2 regions of the Pseudomonas sp. AK106 genome follow, and region 1 is predicted to be linked to the other one. Evidence: predicted binding sites of a transcription regulator. Region 1 holds the regulator's gene; the other holds the start of a gene.

Evidence for each region. Region 1 encodes FliA, which starts transcription of late flagellar genes. Its sites were predicted from a motif close to CTAAAGTTTNNNNNNNNNNNGCCGNTAA; they were not measured.
Region 2: a site for FliA is predicted at 1,681-1,708, ahead of motA (flagellar motor stator protein MotA). Genes of this name have one in related genera too.

What each region holds. Positions count from the first base shown of each region.
Region 1 is NZ_CP096426.1:1,876,128-1,881,733, reverse strand. It holds gene M1E04_RS08580 (protein phosphatase CheZ) at 1-629, opposite strand, end outside; gene M1E04_RS08575 (chemotaxis response regulator CheY) at 649-1,023, opposite strand; gene fliA (RNA polymerase sigma factor FliA) at 1,268-2,011, opposite strand; gene fleN (flagellar synthesis regulator FleN) at 2,008-2,841, opposite strand; gene flhF (flagellar biosynthesis protein FlhF) at 2,959-4,302, opposite strand; gene flhA (flagellar biosynthesis protein FlhA) at 4,314-5,606, opposite strand, start outside.
Region 2 is NZ_CP096426.1:5,031,952-5,037,557, reverse strand. It holds gene M1E04_RS22165 (HDOD domain-containing protein) at 31-1,566, opposite strand; gene motA (flagellar motor stator protein MotA) at 1,778-2,629, shown strand; gene motB (flagellar motor protein MotB) at 2,633-3,688, shown strand; gene rsgA (small ribosomal subunit biogenesis GTPase RsgA) at 3,823-4,854, opposite strand; gene orn (oligoribonuclease) at 4,968-5,504, shown strand.

The DNA of each region.
Region 1 (5,606 bases):
AAGCGGTCCACCTGGCTCGCCATGAGCACCAGCTTGAGCAGATTGCGCTCGACTTCGGTGACCAGCGTGGTCACGCGCTTGATCACCTGACCGGTGAGGTCCTGGTAATCCTGAGCGAGCAGAATGTCGTTCAGGTGCGCGGAGACTTCGGTGGTCTCTTTCTCGCTGCGGGTCAGGAACACATCGACGCGGCGGGCCAGATCACGGAACTCTTCGGCGCTGATTTCGCGGCGCATGAAGCGTCCCCAATCGGCGCTCAACGCCTTGGCGTCGTCACTGAGCCCGTGCATCAACGGCGTGCTCTGCTCCACCAGGTCCATGGTCCGGTTGGCCGCGTTTTCGGTCAGCCTGACCACGTACGACAGCCGCTCGGTGGCGTCGGTGATCTGGGAGACCTCCTCGGCCTGGGGCATGTTCGGGTCGATCTGGAAGTTGACGATCGCGCTGTGCAGCTCGCGCGTCAGTTTGCCGACTTCCTGATACAGGCCGCGGTCGCGGGTCTGGTTAAGCTCATGGATCAGTTGCACGGCGTCGCCGAACTTGCCTTTTTCAAGGCTCGCGACCAGCTCTTGTGCGTGTTTCTTCAGGGTTGACTCAAAGTCACCCATTGTCGAATCTTTGGAATCCATAGCGCCCTCGCAGCGGACATCAGCTATTGACGCGCTCAAATATTTTTTCGATTTTTTCTTTGAGCACTTGCGCGGTGAACGGCTTCACCACGTAGCCGTTCACACCGGCCTGAGCGGCTTCGATGATCTGCTCGCGCTTGGCTTCGGCAGTCACCATCAGCACCGGCAGACTGCGCAGACGCTCGTCGGCACGCACCTGACGCAACAGGTCGATGCCGGACATGCCCGGCATGTTCCAGTCAGTGACGAGGAAGTCAAAAGCGCCGCTTTGCAGCATGGGCAATGCGGTGAGTCCGTCATCTGCTTCGGCCGTGTTGGTGAACCCAAGGTCACGCAACAGGTTTTTTATGATCCGCCGCATCGTTGAGAAGTCATCAACGATGAGGATTTTCATGTTCTTGTCCAATTCGACCTCCAAGCAGTCTTTAACGCGTTCAGCACCTGAACGCGCGTCCAATCAATACCGGCTGTGCCGAACATGAAAAAGGGATTTCAATCGACCGGAACGAGCGCAGCGAAACCGGATCATCTACGACCCGGTTCGACCGACTCCTGCCGTGTCTCTTTTGCTTCCCGCTCACGTCTTGCACAGCCGGTCTTACAAGCAAAACACGCAGGCCTCATGGCCTGCGCCTGATTCACGAACGTGCGCGCCACTCGCCAAGACGACCGCGCAACCGCGCCGCGCATTGACTGTGCAGCTGGCTGACACGCGATTCGCTGACCCCCAGGACCTCACCGATTTCCTTGAGGTTCAGCTCTTCGTCGTAGTACAGCGACAAGACCAGGCGTTCACGTTCGGGCAAGTTGGCGATCGCCTCGGCCAGCGCGGCCTGGAAGCGCTCGTCTTCCAGATCCCGCGACGGTTCGAGGGACTGGCTCGCGCCGTCCTCGTGCAGCCCTTCGTGTTCGCCGTCCTGCAACAGGTCGTCGAAACTGAACAGGCGGCTGCCCAGGGTATCGTTCAAAATCCCGTAGTAATCGTCGAGACTCAATTCAAGTTCGGCAGCAACCTCGTGATCTTTAGCGTCACGGCCGGTTTTTGCTTCGATTGCACGAATCGCGTCGCTGACCATGCGCGTGTTGCGGTGGACCGAGCGCGGTGCCCAGTCCCCCTTGCGCACTTCGTCGAGCATCGCGCCACGGATACGAATACCCGCGTACGTCTCGAAACTGGCCCCTTTGGTGGAGTCGTATTTGGTCGAGACTTCAAGCAAGCCAATCATGCCCGCCTGAATCAAATCCTCGACCTGCACACTGGCCGGCAGACGCGCCAGCAAGTGGTAGGCGATTCGTTTGACCAGCGGTGCATAACGCTCGATCAGCTCATACTGGGAGTCTTTGGACGATTTGCTGTACATGCGATAGCCACTTGCTGTCATGAGACGGGCCCTGCGCTGGTGTGATGCACGAGGCGTTCTACGAAAAATTCCAGGTGACCGCGCGGGTTCGCCGGCAGCGGCCAGGTGTCGACTTTCTGCGCGATGGCCTTGAACGCCAGGGCACATTTGGAACGCGGAAACGCTTCGTACACGGCGCGCTGTTTCTGCACGGCCTTGCGTACGCATTCGTCGTACGGCACGGCGCCTACATACTGCAGGGCCACGTCGAGAAAACGGTCGGTGACTTTCGTCAGCTTGGCGAAGAGGTTGCGCCCTTCCTGCGGGCTCTGGGCCATGTTGGCCAGGACGCGGAAGCGGTTCATGCCGTAATCGCGGTTGAGCAGTTTGATCAGGGCGTAGGCGTCGGTGATCGACGTGGGCTCGTCGCACACCACCAGCAGCACTTCCTGGGCGGCGCGGACAAAGCTCACGACCGACTCGCCGATGCCGGCGGCCGTATCAATGACCAGCACATCGAGGTTGTCGCCGATGTCACTGAAAGCCTGAATCAGCCCGGCATGCTGCGCCGGGGTCAGGTGGACCATGCTCTGGGTGCCCGATGCCGCCGGCACGATGCGTACGCCGCCCGGGCCCTGCAGCAGGACATCGCGCAGCTCGCACCGCCCTTCGATGACGTCAGCCAGGGTGCGCTTGGGGGTCAGACCCAACAATACGTCGACGTTGGCCAGACCCAGATCGGCGTCCAGCAGCATGACGCGACGTCCCAGCTCGGCCAGCGCCAGTGAAAGATTCACTGAAACGTTGGTCTTGCCTACGCCACCTTTGCCACCGGTCACCGCGATAACCTGTACGGGATGCATGCTGCCCATGTTAATTGTTTACCTTGTCTTGCTTAGACCTAAGCCACATGTCGGGCTGCACGTTCAGTGCCTGAACAATGCCTGGCAGACCATCGATGCAGGAAAATTCCACTGTCATTTCTCTACCTAGCCCGCACGCTTGCCGGTGCTGTGATAAAGATCCGCAAACATATCCGCCATCGCTTCCTCGCTAGGCTCTTCCTGCATCTGCACACTCACAGCCCGGCTCACCAATTGGTGCCGACGCGGCAAATGCAGATCATCCGGTATCCGTGGGCCATCCGTGAGATAGGCCACAGGCAGTTCGTGTGTCACGGCCAGGCTGAGCACTTCGCCGAGGCTGGCCGTTTCGTCGAGCTTGGTCAGGATGCACCCGGCCAGGCCGCAACGTTTGTAACTGTGATAAGCCGCTGACAACACCTGCTTCTGGCTGGTTGTTGCCAGCACCAGGTAGTTGCGCGCCTTGATGCCACGGCCGGCGAGGGTTTCCAGTTGCAGACGCAGTGCCGGATCGCTGGCTTGCAGGCCGGCGGTGTCGATCAACACCACGCGCTTGCGCAACAGCGGCTCCAGCGCCTGTGCCAGGGACTGGCCCGGGTCGACGTGGGTGACCGGTACATTGAGGATCCGGCCCAGGGTTTTAAGCTGTTCCTGAGCGCCAATGCGGAAACTGTCCATGCTCACCAGCGCGATATTTTGCGCGCCGTATTTCAACACATATCGGGCCGCCAGTTTAGCCAGCGTGGTGGTTTTACCCATGCCGGCAGGGCCGACCATGGCAATCACACCGCCCTCCTCCAGTGGCTCGATGTCCGGCGTGGCAATCATGCGGGCCAGATGGGCCAGCAGCATGCGCCAGGTGTGAGCCTGATCACCGGATTCCGGGACCATCGCCAAGAGATCGCGAGACAGTGGGCCGGAGAGACCAACGCGTTGCAGACGGCGCCACAGGTTGGCCTGCTGCGGACGGCTGCCTTGCAGCTGGTTCCAGGCCAGCGAGCCCAGCTGGACTTCCAGCAGTTCGCGCAGGCCGTTCAATTCGGAGCGCATCGCTTCGTAGGCACGGTCGCCGACGGCAGGCTCGGCGTTGCGTTCGGCACGCTCGGCGGCAACAGCGGCGTGGACCGACGGGCGAAACGGTTCTTCCAGGGTCGGTTCGATCTGCTTGCTGTCATCCATCGCCAGACCGACGAACAACTGGCGATTGGCGACAGTGTCCAGCTCGCTGCGGTGGGTCAGCTCCGCCTGGGCGGTGACGATGCGCGACTGAGTCTTGCGCAGCTCTTCTTCGAGTTCGATGTTCGGCACACGGGGGGCCAGCGCAGACAACTTGTAGTCCAGGGCCGCGGTCAGTTCCACGCCGCCGGCGATCCGCCGGTTCCCGATGATGGCGGCTTCAGCGCCCAGCTCATCGCGAACCAGTTTCATGGCTTGTCGCATATCGGCGGCGAAAAAACGCTTAACTTGCATGACTCACTACCTCAGCCGTTAGGCCCGACAGTCGCTACGATGGTGACTTGCTTATTGTCAGGAATTTCCTGGTAAGCCAAAACATGCATATTCGGTACAGCCAACCGTCCAAAGCGAGACAACATGGCGCGAACCGGACCTGCGACCAACAAAATAACCGGCTGCCCCTGCATCTCCTGACGCTGCGCCGCTTCGATCAACGAGCGCTGAAGTTTCTCAGCCATGCTCGGTTCGAGGAGAACGCCTTCTTCCTGACCCTGACCTGCCTTCTGCAGACTATTTAGCAATATCTGTTCCAACCTTGGTTCAAGGGTGATCACAGGCAGCTCCGGCTCAATGCCGACAATGCTTTGGACGATTGCGCGGGACAATCCGACCCGTACTGCAGCCACCAGCGCGGCGGTATCTTGACTACGCGCAGCGTTGTTGGCGATGGCCTCGGCGATGGAGCGGATGTCGCGAACCGGTACCTGTTCGGCGAGCAGCGCCTGCAGCACCTTCAGCAGGGCCGACAGCGACAGCACACCCGGGACCAGCTCTTCCGCCAGTTTTGGCGATCCCTTGGCCAGCAGGGTCATCAATTGCTGGACTTCCTCGTGGCCGATCAGTTCATGAGAGTGCTTGTAGAGAATCTGGTTCAAGTGGGTCGCCACCACGGTACTGGCGTCCACCACGGTGTAACCGAGGGATTGCGCCTGGGCGCGCTGGCTGATTTCGATCCACACGGCCTCCAGTCCAAACGCCGGGTCTTTGGCAGTGATGCCGTTGAGGCTGCCAAATACCTGGCCGGGGTTGATGGCCAGTTCGCGGTCGGGGTAGATCTCGGCTTCGGCCAGGGTCACGCCCATGAGCGTCAGGCGATAGGCGCTGGGCGCCAGGTCGAGGTTGTCGCGAATGTGCACGGTCGGCATGAGGAAGCCCAGCTCCTGGGAGAGCTTCTTGCGTACGCCCTTGATCCGCGCCAGCAATTGACCACCCTGGTTGCGGTCCACCAGCGGAATCAGGCGGTAACCGACTTCCAGGCCGATCATGTCGATCGGGGTGACGTCGTCCCAGCCCAGCTCCTTGGATTCCTGCGCACGGGTCGGCGATGGCAGCAGCTCTTGTTGACGCTTGACCTCCTGCACCGCCGCGAGCTTGACCTGGTTCTCTTTCTTCCACAGCAGGTAGGCGCCGCCGGCGGCGACCAGGCCGAGGCTGATGAAGGAGAAGTGCGGCATGCCCGGGACCAGGCCCATGACGATCATGATCCCGGCGGACACAGCGAGTGCCTTGTGGGAGGCGAACATCTGGCGGCCCACCAG
Region 2 (5,606 bases), 2.5 Mb from region 1:
GCGAAAAGGTTGCGAATTGTAGCTCAGCCGTCAGCCATTGCGATGGCTAAAGGCAGTAAGCGCTTTCTCGATGCACTGACCGGTTTTTCCGAAAGCCTGGACGGACATCTCGGAAAACGGGCCACCGCCCTGATCGGCCATCACCATCATCACCACGCGTCCGTTGCTGGCCAGTGAGCGGATCAGCAGGTTCTCGCCGCTGAACAAATTGCGCAGTTGTGGCGGCAGCAGCGCCGAAAACTGAGCGTTGTTGGCCGGCGTCAGGCGTAATTGCGTGGGCTGGGCGAGCAGGCGTTGCAGCACGGTGCTGTCTTTGTAAGGCACCAGCAACGCCGCGGCCGACTTGTCCACACCCGCAATCTGATGCACACGCAGGCTGTCGGTCTTGCGATCGGTCATCAGCAACACCACCCGCTGCATGCCCGCCGCTACCAGAGCGTCCCGGGCGCAGGTGGTCAGGTGTATCGCGTTGATGAAAATGCCGGGCTCTTTCAACAGATCCGCGCAATGCTTGCGCCACAGTTGCAGGGCGTCGGGCGAGGGTGGCGGGGCGGGCAGCAAGCCTTTATGTATCCTTCGCGCATGCCACGGCCAGAGCAACGCCTGCGCGGGGTGCCACATATCCGGGCCGGAATGCTGGCGAGCGCTGGCGGCCGCGCTCTGGTGAACCTGCTGCTGGAGATCATCCAGTGGCTGCTGCAGATACAGGCTGGTCAGCAGCTGCCAGCGCAGGTTGTGCGGCGTGTCCCAAGCCTGGTGCGCCGACAGCGCAAGACCGTTGGCCAGCAGGATGGTATTGGCAGGCTGGTTGAGCCAGCGGCGCAGCGGCAAGTCGGCGTCGAGTTGCTGTTGCTGCTTGACCGGGTCGTCGTTGCTGTGGGCGATGCGCAGCACTCTCACCAGATTGCGTTGCTGGGAGGTCAGCAGTGCGTAGCCCTGGGTCACCCAGATCGGCAGGCGCCAGTGCTGTGCCAGGGCCTGACACAGATGCACCAAGCGCACGCCAAACAGAGCGTTTTCCACAGCCTTCGCGCACTCTCCTTTGTGGATAACCCGCAACTCCCACTCTTCCAGCAGCTTGGGATGCGCCAGCGCCATCGGCCAGAGCGGCGACAGAAACAGCAGGCTGCCCAGATGGATGTCTTGCCACAGCCGCGCCAGTTGATTGGCGAACAGGCCGTAAGCCTGCTGCATGGCGTGCTGACTGATCAGCTGTAGCTGACGGAGCGCCACCGGGATATCCCGTGCATCGACACTGGGCAGTCGCGCCAACAGCGCTTCGGTGCGCGCCAGGCCCAATCGGTTGATGGCGACTTCAAGGCTCTCCGCAGGCTGGGCGGTGGCGGGGCTGTGCAGGTTGGCGTCACGCAAAACGTTGAGCACCAGCGCCGGGCTGTCCTGCATGAGATCGGCAATATCGCGCAGCGAGCGGCGGCTGTCGGTCAATGCTGCCTGCACGCGCTGATGCGCCACCCCGGGCACCGGCAGGGCGATGCCGTCGAGTTGTTTTATCCATTGATCCAGGGTGCGCGGGACAGGTAGCGAAGAAGCTTTATCTGATTGCATTCACAACACCCGTACGGCTGGGAGGTTAGATCGATGTCGGATACTGGCATCATGCTGGCCCTCGTGGCGCAACGTCCGTTGCGACGCACCGGTCAGCATTTTCCTGTGATCTGACTATAGTCTGGCGCATTCATGCCGATAAGCAGGACAAGAGTTTCAAGCGCTTCTCGCACAATGACCATGAACCCGACTCAGTAAGTATTTTCTACCTATGGCAAAAATTATCGGCATCATCGTCGTTTTCGCGAGCGTTCTCGGCGGATACGTACTGTCCCACGGTCAGATCGCAGCGTTGATCCAGCCTTTCGAGGTCATGATCATCGGCGGTGCGGCGCTGGGTGCATTCCTGCAAGCCAACCCGGGCTATATGACCATGCTGGTCATCAAGAAGTCCTTGAAGATGTTCAGCACCCGGTTCACCCATGGCTATTACCTCGAAGTGCTGGGCCTGGTCTACGAGATCCTCAACAAGAGCCGTCGCGAAGGCATGATGGCCATCGAAGGCGACATCGAGGAGCCCGAGAACAGCCCGATTTTCGCCAAATACCCTGGCGTGCTCAAAGACACCCGCATGATCGCTTTCATCTGCGATTACCTGCGCATCATGTCTTCCGGCAACATGGCGCCCCACGAGTTGGAAGGCTTGTTCGACATGGAATTGCTGAGCATGAAAGAAGAGCTCGAGCATCCTTCCCACGCCGTGACCGGTGTCGCCGATGCCATGCCAGGTTTCGGTATCGTTGCTGCGGTACTGGGTATCGTGGTGACCATGGCCTCCCTGGGCTCCGGCGACAAAGCGGCGATCGGCATGCACGTCGGCGCGGCGCTGGTCGGTACCTTCTTCGGTATTCTCGCGGCGTACGGTTTCTTCGGCCCGTTGGCCACTTCCCTGGCCCACGATGCCAAGGAAGAAATGAACGTCTATGAATCGATCAAAGCTTCCCTCGTAGCGTCCGCGTCCGGCGTGCCGCCTTCGCTGGCCGTAGAGTTCGGTCGCAAGGTTCTGTATCCGGCCCATCGCCCCAGCTTCAGCGAGCTGGAACAAGCTGTCCGCGGTCGTTGATCCATGGAAAATAATCAGCCGATCATCATAAAGCGCGTCAAGCGCTATGGCGGAGGGCATCACGGCGGCGCCTGGAAAATCGCATTTGCCGACTTCGCGACGGCGATGATGGCGTTCTTCCTGGTGCTGTGGCTGATGTCGTCTGCCACGCCGGAGCAACTGCTCGCCATCGCCGGTTACTTCAAGGACCCGGTCGGGTTTTCCGACAGCGGCTCGCCCTACGTCATTGACCTGGGCGGTTCGCCGGAAATGTCCCCGGACCAGACGCTGAACCCGGAGGTGCAATCCACGCCTTCGCCGGATCGTGTGCCGGTCGACGCGGATCAGCAGGACGCCGCCGCCGAGCAGGTCGAGCAGGACCGTCTGGAAATGTTGCTGCAAGAGTTGCAGAACAAGATCAACGAGAATCCGCAACTGGCGAAGTTCAAGGACCAGATTCTGTTCGAGATCACCCAGGACGGCTTGCGTATCCAGATCACGGACGCCGAAAACCGCCCGATGTTCGACATCGGCAGTGCGAAGCTCAAACCGTATTTCGAAGACATCTTGCTGGCGATGGCCGACACCATCAAAGCAGTGCCGAACAAAGTCAGCATCAGTGGTCACACCGACGCGACCCCTTTTGTCGGCAACAACGGCTTCGGCAACTGGGAGCTGTCGTCCGGTCGAGCGAACGCTGCTCGTCGTGCGCTGCTCGCGGGTGGGTATCCGGATCAGCAGGTGGCGCGCGTGGTGGGTTATGCGTCTTCGGCACTGTACGACAAAGAGCACCCGCAAAATCCGATCAACCGTCGCATCGACATTGTGGTGATGACCAAGAAAGCGCAGCAGCGGATCGAAGGCGCGCAGAATTCAGGCGAAGCACCGCAAACCCCGGATGCGCCTGGAGCCGCTGCGCCATTGCCGGCACCTGGCGCTACCGCACCGGCCAATCAGCCGGGGGCGTCAATTTCCACACCGGCAGTTGATCCCCAGGCTTATGCCCAACCCCACGAGATTCGGCAGAAGCTGAACATCTTCGATCAGGGCCAGCTTAAGATCGACGAAACCAAGAACTGATGCCTGTGTAGCAGACGCAAAAACGCCGCGATGATCGCGGCGTTTTTGTTTGCGCAGTTCAAGCGCTGGGATCGCAGTCAGTAGGACCGGCTTCAGCCGTGAAGGCCTAAATCGAATTGACCACTACCGCTGAATCAATAACTGCTTTCCGGCAAGCTGGCGATGATCGAGCGATAGCTGTTCATGCGCTGTTGCTGCACGCGGCCGTCTGCAAGGCCCTGCAACAACGCACAACCGGGTTCGCGGTCGTGTTTGCAGTCGCGGAAGCGGCATCGGCCGAGCAGATCGTTGAACTCGATGAAGCCCGCTTCGACGTCGGCACGGCTGACGTGGCCCAGGCCGAATTCACGAATGCCCGGTGAGTCGATCAGGTCGCCGCCGCGCGGGAAGTGGAACAGGCGCGCGGTGGTCGTGGTGTGCGTGCCTTGGCCCGAATACTCCGACAACGGCCCGACGCGGGTGCCGACTTCCGGCAGCAGGCTGTTGACCAGCGAGGATTTGCCGACGCCAGACTGGCCGACGAACACACTGATGTGGCCATCCAGCTGGTCCTGCAATTGCTGCATGCCGTCGCCGTGGTGGGCCGACACTTCCAGCACCGGGTAACCCAGCGTGCGATAAACGGCCAGCAGCGCATTGAGCGCCGGGGCGTTCTGATCGTCGATCAAGTCAAACTTGTTCAACAGCAACAGCGGGCGAATCCCCGCGTGCTCGGCAGCCACCAGGTAACGATCGATCAGATTGGCATGGGGTTCGGGCATCGGTGCGAACACGATGACGATCAGGTCAACGTTGGCGGCGACCGGCTTGAGCTGGCCCCGGCTGTCCGGGCGGCTCAGTTCTGTATCGCGGGGCAGTTGCGCAACGATCACGCCGATGCCCTGATTGCCCGCGCGCCACACGACACGGTCGCCGGTGACCAGCGCCGGCAGGTTGGCGCGCAAGTGGCAGCGGAAAACCTGACCCTGCAGCTCGCCTTCCTGCGCTTCGACTTCTACCTGCACGCCAAAGTGCGCGATGACAAGGCCCGTTTGCTCGGGACCGAGATCGCCGCCTTCCAGCGTTTCGAGAGCGGTTGATTCACGTTTGGCGGCACGCGCGGCGCGTTCGCCCTGAATCTTTTCGATGCGCCAGTTCTGGCGGCGGTTGAGTTGGCGTTTGGCCATGGGTGTTCAGTGTTCCGTTTGAAGACGCATAAAGGTGCTGATTTGATAAAGCGCGGGCGAGTCTAGCACGCCCGGGTGGGCTAAACTGCGCGCCAACGCTGAGGAGCCGACATATGCAGAACAAACAGAATCTTATCTGGATCGACCTGGAAATGACCGGTCTGGACCCTGATAACGACGTCATCATCGAGATGGCAACCATCATCACTGACAGCGAGCTCAACACCCTGGCCGAAGGCCCGGTCATCGCGGTGCATCAGAGCGATGAGCTGCTGAACGGCATGGACGAATGGAACACCCGCCAGCACGGCGGTTCCGGCCTGACCCAGCGCGTGCGCGAAAGCAAAATCTCCAACGACGAAGCCGAGGCCATGACGCTTGAGTTCATCAAGCAGTGGGTGCCAGAACGCAGCTCGCCCATCTGCGGCAACAGCATCTGCCAGGACCGTCGCTTCCTGTACAAGCGCATGCCGACGCTGGAAAACTATTTCCACTACCGCAACCTCGACGTCTCGACCCTCAAGGAACTGGCTGCACGCTGGTCCCCTGACCTCAAGTTCAAGAAGGGCAGCACGCACCTTGCGCTGGACGATATCCGTGAGTCGATCGCCGAGCTGCGTTTCTACCGCGAGCACTTCATCAAGTCGTGATAGCAGGGCGCCGACGGCCAATCGCAGTCGTCTGGAGAGAGCGCTAAACCAAACGCTCTCTTTTGGTGCCCCGATCGAGTGGTTAGACTGCGCCCCTTTTTC